DNA from 3 places in the Actinopolymorpha sp. B11F2 genome. Region 3 is predicted to be linked to each of the others. Evidence: riboswitches for the same ligand, from Rfam matches in the RefSeq annotation. Region 3 holds a riboswitch; each other region holds the start of a gene.

Region 1 (3,270 bases), 580 kb from region 3:
TCATGTCATGCGTACGCCGCCGGTCGTCACCGGTGTTCTTCCGCAGGTCGAGGAACTCCTCGATGTCGATGTGCCAGGTCTCCAGATAGGCGCAGGCCGCACCCTTGCGCTTCCCACCCTGGTTGACGGCGACCGCGGTGTCATTGGCGATCTTGAGAAACGGCACGACGCCCTGCGAATGGCCGTTGGTGCCCTTGATGTGGGCGCCCATTCCGCGGACCGGAGTCCAGTCGTTGCCGAGCCCACCGGCGTACTTCGACAACAGCGCGTTGTTCTTGATCCCGGAGAAGATGCCGTCGAGGTCGTCTGCCACCGTCGTGAGGAAACACGAGGAGAGCTGCGGGCGGGTCGTCCCCGCGTTGAACAGGGTCGGCGTCGAGCACATGAAGTCGAACGACGACAGCAGTTCGTAGAACTCGATCGCGCGGGCCTCCGGGTCGTCCTCGCGAAGCGAGAGCCCCATGGCCACCCGCATGAAGAACGCCTGCGGGAGCTCGAACCGGCTGCCCAGGCTCTGTCCGTCGGCCTCAGCCGTCGCCCCGGCCTCTGGATAGCCACGGATGAGGTACCTGTCGTAGAGCGTCTGCAGCCCCAGGAACTGGAACGCCAGGTCGCGCTCGGGCCGGATCGCCCCTCCCAGCCGGTCGAGGTCGAAACGCTCCAGCTCCGGGTCCAGCAGCTCCAACCGGACCGCGCGGCGCACGTAGTCGCGGAAGTAGCGGGGATACCGCGCGGCCATCTCCTCGTGGTTCGCCTCGTCGGGAGTGCCGGAGACGAACGTCAACGCCTCGCGCCGGAGCTTGTCGAGCAGCAGCCGGGCGCTCACGTGGGAGTACGCGGGATCGGTCTCGACGAACGTCCGGGCCGCCATGACGAGCGCGAGCTCCAACTCGGCCAGGCTGATCCCGTCGTAGAGGTTGCGGTGGACCTCGGTAAGGACCGAGCTCGCCGACACCGCCTCGAGACCCGCGCAGGACTCCTCGACGAGGTGGGTGAGGCGCCCCAGGTCCAACGGCTGGAGTTCGCCGTCAGGTCCCTTCACCCGTACAGCGGATCCGGCCTGGCTCTCGGCTTCGTCGCTGACAGTGGCGTGCTCACGTTCGATCCGGGCACGGGCGTGCTCCTCGCGGTAGAGCACGTACGCCCGCGCCACCCGGTGCTCACCCCCCCGCATGAGGGCGAGCTCCACCTGGTCCTGGATGTCCTCGATGTGGCAGATCCGGCCGAGGTCGGGATGCCGGGTGAGCGAGGCCACCACCTGGTGGGTCAGCTCCTCGACCGTCTCGTGGACCCTCGTCGAATCGCTCGCCTGCGGACCTTCGACGGCGAGGAACGCCTTCGTGAGGGCGACGGCGATCTTCGACGCGTCGAACGGCGACGTCGTACCGTCCCTGCGGACGACCTGGGTGTGCGGATGGGTTGCTGACATGGACGCTGTCTCCTTGCGAGCTCGATCGACGGTGCCCGTCGAGTCGGGGAAGAAGATGCGCGACACCGGCCTGCCGAGCGCGCACGAACGCGCCACGGCGTGGCGGCGGAACATCCCGGGCTCTTCCCTCGAGGCCGGCGGGCGGCGCGCACGGGGAGGTACGCGCACTGGTGGCAGGTCTTCGGACTCGCGGGCAGGTGCTTCCTACTGGCCATCGCTTCCCGGACATGCGTCCACGTCCAGTGCTTGACCGGCTGGATCCGTGCGTTCGCGACCACACGAGGCCGCACTTTTGCCACCAGGGCAGAAAGCACGACCGGAAATCACCACCGGTGATGGCGTTCGTTCCCGCTCACCGCTGCGGGGCAGTCCCGGATTCGCACCGGGTTCCCTCTTGACGGCGACGCCCCTGGACGGGGTGTCTCCGCGGCTCCGACGGCCTGGACGGCCGCAGGAACCACCAGCGAGCTAGAGGCTACATGTAGGGGCGGACAACACCGTGGAACCCAAGATGCGGTGTGTCGCGTGTCGCGCTGCGGAAGGCGGAAGGGTCGCGTACTCGCCTCGCCGGCACCGGTTCGGCACGTCCGAGTAGGGACGAATCCTGGCCGGCCGGAAGGCGGCTCAGTACGGTGCGAGCGATCCTGAACCACGCAGCGATAGGCCCCGGCTCGCGACGGAAGGCTGTGTCCGCCATGAACGATCGTCCCGGCATGTCCCGACGACAGGCGCTCGGCAGCGCGGCGTGGGGAGCGGCCGGTGCCGCCGTGTGGGGAGCCACGGGAGTCCCCCAGGCCGGCCCGGCAGCCGCCGCAGCCCCCACCGTGACGGCGCCCTTGGCTCCCGGCGCGCACCAGACCGCCGACGCGCTGTATCCGAAGGGGGTCCGCCCGACGAGGCTGTACGTGATCGGCGAAGGAGCGCTGAGTCCCGAGGAACGCGTTTTGGCCGGAACTCTTCAGGGCCAGCTGGCGCGCCGGAGCCGGGGCGGGAGCGACGACGATGTCCCGGGCATCTATCTCGACGTGCCCGGTGTCGGCTACCCGGTGTGGCTGGCCGACCTTGCCGAGCGCTACGACATCGAGCTGGTCCCGGTCGACGACCTCTGGACACTGGTCGACCGCTTTACCAGCCAGGGAACGAACGGCGGCCCCATCGACCGGTACGTCCTCTACCGCCGTGCCGAGCCGTCCATCAACGTCGCCACCACCGTCGCGGGGTTGACGGGCGCGGTCGCCGTGGAGGAGGCCCTGGAGCCGGTCGCCAAGCAGCACGGCCTGCGCAGAGTCGCGGACGTACGTGGCAAGGACGACCGCTGGGTGAAGGAGACGTACTGGTCGCGGTTGCGGCACGACCTCGTGGTGGAGCAGAAACCGGACTTCGCGAACCAGCTCCGCGACTACGCCACGATGGCCGGGGCTCTGATGTTCTACGACGGCAACTCGGACTTCCGTCGTTCGGTCGTCGGGGATCTCGCGCCGGACTCCGCCACGATCGGATGGGGCGACGCCTCCCAGGGCGAGGACAAGTTCGTGTCGGTGTCGTCACAGGCCGGCGTACGGACCATCCCTGCCGACCACGCGCGCAACCTGGCGCCGCTCTCCGGCATCCGCCACAGCCGACTCAGCCAGCGGGCCCCGGAAGGAGCGCTGGCGGCCACGCCGGAGGTCGATCCGGACACCCACTACGCCTCGTTCCTGATCACCGACGGCGACAACATCCAGTGGATGCTCGGAGACTTCCAGAGCAGTGCGAACTGGTTCGCGAGCCCACATCGCGGCGCGGTCGACCTCGGCTGGGGAATCTCGCCGTCGTTGATCGACCTCGCCCCCTCGGTCATG
Region 2 (3,270 bases), on a different contig from region 3:
CGATCCTCGTCCTCCTGCTGATCCTCGACCTGCTGCTCGTGCCCGCGAGCCTTTGGTGGGAAGGGATTCGCGGCTTCGTCACCCCGGCCGCCCCACCTGCCGGCATCACCGCCACCGAACTCGGCGGCCTCGCGGGCTTCACTGCCCTCGCGTCCGGGCTGAACTGGTACATCATGAGCCACTACCGTGACAAGGGCTACGGCATGGGCCACCGGGTCGGTTTCCTGAGCGGTCTGCGTGGCGACCGGAACGCCGTCCTCGCGAGTGGCATCACGTTCCCCGACGACGCGAAGAACCGTGCCCTGTGGCGGCGGTGGTACCGCCTGCTGCTCACCGACATGTGGGGCGTCTTCTTCGTCGGTGCGATGCTCGGCATGCTTCTCCCCACTCTGTTGATGGCGCGCGCGGTGGAGATCCGGGGCGAAGGGCCGACCCCCGAGACCGTTCCGACGTTCGTCGCCGATGTCCTTCGCGGCGAGTACGGCACGTTCGTCTTCTACGTCGCGTTGCTCATGGGCGTCTTCGTCCTCTTCAGCACCCAACTGGGCATCTTCGAGGCGATGGTACGAACCACCACGGACGCCTCGCATGCGACGAGTTCGAAGCTGCGCGCGTGGATCGAGGGCGATCCACGGAAGTTCTACTACCCGTTCATGATCCTGCTGCTCGTGATCATCAGCATCGTCATCCACCTGGCGCTGCCGGTCGGCCTTGTCCAGTGGTCGGCGAACATGGCGAACTTCGGCGCCCTGATCTATCCGTTCATGCTGATCTATCTCAACAGGCAACTGCCGAAGCCCGCACGTCCGCGCCCCTGGCACACCGTGATCCTGCTGTTGAACGTCCTGTTCTTCGGCTTCTTCTTCGTCAACTTCGTCGCCGACCTGGTAGGCGAACCGCTCATCACCTTCTGACAAGGGAGCTGCCGAGACCCGCCCTGTGCTTCGGCCGGGCTGCAACGGTCCGTGGGCCCTGGGCGCTATGGTCGTAGGTGTGGTTGGTTCGCTCGACCGGCACGACCCTTCGTGACCGGCCGGGCGAGGTGAGAGGGAACCCGGTGGGATTCCGGGACTGCCCCGCAGCGGTGAGTGGGAACGACCGCCGTACGAACGCACTGGGCCGACATCATCGGTCGCCTGGGAAGCGACGGCCAGTAGGCAGAGCGCAGAGCGCCCACGAGTCCGAAGACCTGCCGACCGCCCGCGCGCCGCCCCGGCGTCGCGGTCCGCTATCTGAGTTCCCGAGGGAAGGACTCCATGGCAGTACGTACGACCGTGCTCGGATATCCCCGGATCGGCCCACGCCGCGAGCTCAAGCGCGCGGCGGAGGCGTTCTGGGCGAGCCGATCCGATGCCGAGACTCTTCACCAGACCGCCGTCCAACTCCGCCGGCAGACGTGGGAGTCGCTGCGCGACGCCGGCGTCGACGACATCCCGTCCAACACCTTCTCGCTCTATGACCACGTGCTCGACCAGGCGGGACTGGTCGGCGCGATCCCGGAGCGGTTCACCGGCCTGGAGGGGCTCGAGCGTTACTTCGCGATGGCCCGTGGCACCGCCGGGGTGCCGCCACTGGAGATGACCAAGTGGTTCGACACCAACTACCACTACCTCGTGCCGGAGCTCGGCCCGGAGACGGCGTTCCGGCTCGACCGCGACGCCGCTCTCAAGCCGGTCGTCGAGTACCGCGAGGCGGCAGCGCTCGGAATCGACACCCGCCCGGTGCTCCTCGGCCCGGTCAGCTTCCTGCTGCTGGCGAAGCCTGACACTGAAGCGCCCAAGGGGTTCCGGCCGCTCGACCTGCTGCCGGGCCTGCTCGACGTGTACGCCGACCTGCTGGCGGAGCTGGCGGCCGCCGGGGCGACCTGGGTGCAGCTCGACGAGCCGGTGCTCGCCGCCGACCGGACACCCGAGGAGATCCAGGCCGTCCGTACGACCTACGACCGGCTTGGCGGCCTGCCTCCACAGCGGCGACCCAAGCTGGCCGTGGCCACGTACTTCGGCGCGATCGGCGACGCACTGCAGACTCTCGGTCGTACGCCGGTGGAGGGCGTTGCGCTGGACCTCGTGACCAGCCGGGCCGACGTCGAACGCATCGCCGGCGCGGGACTCGCGCGGAAGACGCTCTTCGCCGGCCTGGTCGACGGCCGCAACGTCTGGCGTACCGACCTCTCCGGCGCTCTCGCCACTGCCGCCTCGCTCCTGGGTTCGGTCGGCGAGCTGGTCGTGAGCACCTCGTGCTCGCTGCTGCATGTCCCGCTCGACCTCGACCTGGAGCGAGGCCTGCCGGCGGACCTTCGCGAACGGCTGGCGTTTGCCCGGCAGAAGGTCGCCGAGGTGGTCCTGCTGGGCCGCGCGCTGCGGGAGGGGCGGTCCGCGATCGAGTCGGAGCTTTCCGCGGCCACACGCGCCCGCGCGACGGCCCGGCAAGGTGCGGTTGACGCGCGGGTGCGAGCCCGGATCACCGCGCTGGGCGAGGGCACGCCACGAGGCGACTTCGCCTCCCGGGCGGCCACCCAGAAGGCGGTGGGGAACCTGCCGTTGCTGCCCACGACGACGATCGGGTCGTTCCCGCAGACGAAGGAGATCCGCGCCGCACGGGCCGATCTGCGGGCGGGTCGGATCTCCGCGGCCGACTACGACGCCGCGATGCGGGCAGAGATCGACCGGGTGATCGCCCTGCAGGAGGATGTCGGGCTGGACGTGCTGGTCCACGGCGAGCCCGAACGCAACGACATGGTGCAGTACTTCGCCGAACGCCTCGCCGGCTACGCGAGCACCGATCATGGCTGGGTCCAGTCGTACGGCAGTCGTTATGTCCGGCCACCGATCCTCGCAGGGGACGTGTCACGGCCCGAGCCGATGACGGTGGAATGGACGACGTACGCACAGTCGCGGACGACGAAGCCTGTCAAGGGAATGTTGACAGGCCCGGTGACCATGCTCGCGTGGTCCTTCGTCCGCGACGACCAGCCGCTCGCCGACACCGCGAAGCAGGTGGCGCTGGCGCTGCGGGACGAGATCCGCGACCTGGAGGCGGCGGGCATCCGCTACATCCAGGTGGACGAGCCGGCCCTGCGGGAGCTGTTGCCGTTGCGAGCAGCGCAGCAACCGGACTACGTCGCGTGGGCGGTGGCGGCGTTCCGACTGGCGACGTCGGGGGTCTCCGACGGCACCCAGATCCACTCGCACATGTGCTATTCGGAGTTCGGGGAGATCGTCGACACCATCGACGCGCTCGACGCCGACGTCACCAGCGTGGAGGCGGCCC
Region 3 (3,270 bases):
GAGAGCGGGCAGGGCGAGAGTTCGGGTGGCACCGGCGTCGAGGAGCGCGTAGACGCCGACGCAGATACCCATCAGGCCCCCGAGGACGAGGCCGGAGGTGAGCAGGCGGGCCCGCCGGGTCACGTTGCCGAGCCGACCGTATCCCCGTGAGTCCATCGCCGCCGCCAGCGCGAGGGAGCGTTCCAAAGCTCCCTCGAGGACTGGTACGGCGGTGGCACGGACCGAGCGCAGGCCACGGTCCGGCTGGCCGCGCAGCCGGCGGGCCGCCCGCGCCCGTGCCGCGTCGGCGACGAGCTGGGGTGCGAACGTCATGGCGACCACGACCGCGACACCCAGCTCATAGAGCGCTCCAGGCACGTGCGTGAGCAGGCGCTTGGGGTTGGCGAGCGCGTTCGCCGCCCCGACGCAGCCGAGTATCGCGGCGAGCCGCAGTCCGTCGTACACCGCCGATGCCAGCGCCTCGGCGGTGACCTGGCCGCCGATCCGGATGCCGTCGACCCACCCCGGCAGGGGCAGCTCGGGCAGGGTGAAGAGGACCGTCCGGCCGGCGACGGCGGCGCCGAACACCGCCTGGAACACGACGCGGATCACGATGACCGCCAACCCGAGCTTGAGAAACGCCGCATAGGAGTTCGCCCACGGCGCGGTCGATCGCCTGGCCGCCACGACGTAACCCGCAACCGCCAGGAGCAAGGCGAGCAGCAGCGGGTTCGTCGTCCGGCTGGCGGCGGTGGCGAGCCCGAGCGCCCACAGCCACCACGCGCCCGGGTGCAGGTTCCGGGCGAAGGAGGGGCGATGGGCTGCACGCACGGGTCGGCCCGTCAGCCCGTCGAGCCGGCGTCGGCGTTGCGCTGACGCCGGATCATGAACCCACCGACAATCAGCACGACCACGACCGCGACGGCTGCCACCGGCAGGACTGGGAACCCACCCGACTCGGCGTCCGCGCTCGCGGCGGTTTCTGAAGACTCAGCTGGGCTGGAGTCCCCGGCGGGAGTGGCTGCCGCGGGCAGCGCGAGGGAGACGCTCGGCTCGGGCGTGGGGAACTCCGGCACCGAGTCGACGGTGTCGCCGCACCCGGTTGCTGGGAAGTCGTCGATGGCGCAGATCAGCCCTTTCTGCTCGCGTACCTCACCGATGGCGGCGAGCACCTGCGCGGAACTGGCTTTCGCGTCGACCACCGCGCATGCACCGCGGGCGTCCGGTGGCTCCGGCTCGCCCTCGGCCTCGCCCGCGAGGCCGTAGTCGACGACGACCGCGACCCGCTTCTTGCCTGTCTCGGCCGGTGTCGTCCCGCAGATCTGATCGAAGTCTCCGGCGGCCCGCGGCGGGCGGGGCGGTGTCTTCTCGCCCGAGACGGCGAGCCGCCATCCCTCCACGGCACCGTCCTTCGGGGTGACGCCGGAAGGGCCGGACTTTGCCAGTGCCCAGGCGTCGTCCTGCCACTGGTAGAAGCCCCAGAAGCGGTACGCATCCGCGTGGGCGGTGCCGGTGCCAGCGGCGAGTGCGGCCGCGAGTACAGCGGCACAGAGTACGACGAAGAACGGAACGGCCAGCGTGGCGTACAGCAGGCCGGCGCGATGACGGGGGCGGATCTCGGACCGCATCGATGTCCTCTCACGGTGTTCGGTCACGGTCGATGCGGGAACCGGACCACACACGAGAGATGCCCCCGGCAACGCAGGCGGCGTACGCCTGGAGCCGAGGGCGGGCTCGGGTGTCTGACCCGGGCTCCGCCCGCAGACCTCGACGGGTGGTGTGGAGCCGGCCGCCATGGTCAGGTGCTCCGGCTTGCCGCGGGCACCTGGTGTCGAACCCCTGGATGGAGCCAGTGGATCGAGCGACCTGGCACGCGGCCTACGGTTGCGGGTCAGCGCCGGACTCGGACCGGCTTCCCCTGCTGGTGGTGGCCTTTTCGACCACAACCCCATGGCGGTAGTGCTGGACGGACGGTCTCACGCCCGCACCCGGAAGTCAAAGGAGGGTGGGGGCCTCCACTAGGCTCACCTGCCATGACGTGGACGTGGCGGCTCGAGGACGCCGAGGGCAACCCTGTGGACGCTGGCGAGTTGGCGCGCAGCGAATTCCCTTCGCAGAGCGACGCGGAGAGCTGGGTCGGTGAGTGCTGGCGTGATCTCGTCGCCGTGGGCGTCGACCAGGTCGTGCTGCTCGAGTCGGGGCGCGAGGTCTACGGGCCGATGAGCCTGCACCCCGCCGACTAGCTCGCACCACCTCGCCGGACGCGTCGGTCGCGGCGTCGTTCAGATCGTCTCGCCGGGCTTCACGAGCGGCTTGGGCATGCGGAGCCGGCGGATCTGGGTGGCCCGCATGACGCCGTAGGCGACGGCACCCCGGTGACTCTCGTCCGGGAAGCGTTCGCGCAACTGCCGCTTCAGCCGGCGCCCCATGAAGATCAGGTCGATCGGTACGACGATGATCGCGACCAGCCACAGGTAGGTGGCGACGATCTGTACCTGCGGCATGGGGATCGTCATGACGATGAAGATCACCAGGAAGTAGGGCAGGAGATACTCCGCGGGAGTACGCCTGGAGTCGACGAAGTCGCGGCAGAACCTCTTCACCGGGCCCTTGTCGCGTGCCGGGAGGTAGCGGTCGTCGCCGGTCACCATCGCCTGCTGGACCTTCGCCCGCTCGGCGCGGGCCTTCTCCCGCTGCTGGCGGATGGCTTCCTTGCGGTCACGCGGTGCCGACACGCGTGCCTTGCGTGCCTGTTCGGCATCGCGGCGCTTGGGGGTGGGCCGACCCTTGCTGCCCGGTCGAGCAGGAGCGGTCTCGGCGGCAGGCTCGGACGGCGGCGGCGCCTCTTCGGTCGTACGGCGTCGGAACACGATCCACAGGGTATCGGCTCGACCACGCCCACCGGCCGCGGAGGCCGCTGAGCGCCACGCGCTTCCTGTCGCGGAACCGCGCGCACCGCGCCGGCGGATTCCGGTCCGTTTCGGGCGGAGACCGGACGAATTCGGCTTCCAGGGCTTCGCCCATCGCCAGCGTGGCGCCGGTGAAGACGGGGCAGGGAGCTACGAAGGTGCGTTCTCGCCGCCCGACCTGGGCACGCGTGGTAACTGCGGGGCGGGCGGGGTCGCTCTTGTTCGCTTCGCGGGCATAGGGTGATCGCAGGCAAACTGCTGTCCGGTGCCGCCGTGGCGCCCGACTTATGACGACCGGCCTGGAGACGAAGGGGGCGGCCGACCTCGATGGGTATCCTCAACCGCTTCGCGATGATCTTCCGCGCGAAGGCCAACAAGGCGT

What was found. A riboswitch is a leader RNA that binds a small molecule or an ion and turns the genes downstream of it on or off. The one in region 3 is predicted to bind cobalamin.
Region 1: another riboswitch for cobalamin. It lies ahead of ABN034_RS00025 (ribonucleoside-diphosphate reductase subunit alpha); the one in region 3 lies ahead of ABN034_RS02650 (SCO2322 family protein).
Region 2: another riboswitch for cobalamin. It lies ahead of metE (5-methyltetrahydropteroyltriglutamate--homocysteine S-methyltransferase); the one in region 3 lies ahead of ABN034_RS02650 (SCO2322 family protein).

Annotation. Positions count from the first base shown of each region.
Region 1 covers NZ_JBEFTX010000001.1:3,816-7,085, reverse strand. The annotation lists gene ABN034_RS00025 (ribonucleoside-diphosphate reductase subunit alpha) at 1-1,495, opposite strand, end outside; cobalamin riboswitch at 1,585-1,906, opposite strand; gene ABN034_RS00020 (GxGYxYP domain-containing protein) at 2,143-3,270, shown strand, end outside.
Region 2 covers NZ_JBEFTX010000023.1:6,581-9,850, reverse strand. The annotation lists gene ABN034_RS30190 (Nramp family divalent metal transporter) at 1-914, shown strand, start outside; cobalamin riboswitch at 982-1,211, shown strand; gene metE (5-methyltetrahydropteroyltriglutamate--homocysteine S-methyltransferase) at 1,257-3,270, shown strand, end outside.
Region 3 covers NZ_JBEFTX010000001.1:585,961-589,230, reverse strand. The annotation lists gene ABN034_RS02655 (energy-coupling factor transporter transmembrane component T family protein) at 1-810, opposite strand, end outside; gene ABN034_RS02650 (SCO2322 family protein) at 822-1,607, opposite strand; cobalamin riboswitch at 1,759-1,947, opposite strand; gene ABN034_RS02645 (hypothetical protein) at 2,013-2,222, shown strand; gene ABN034_RS02640 (DUF3043 domain-containing protein) at 2,262-2,849, opposite strand; gene ABN034_RS02635 (PspA/IM30 family protein) at 3,216-3,270, shown strand, end outside.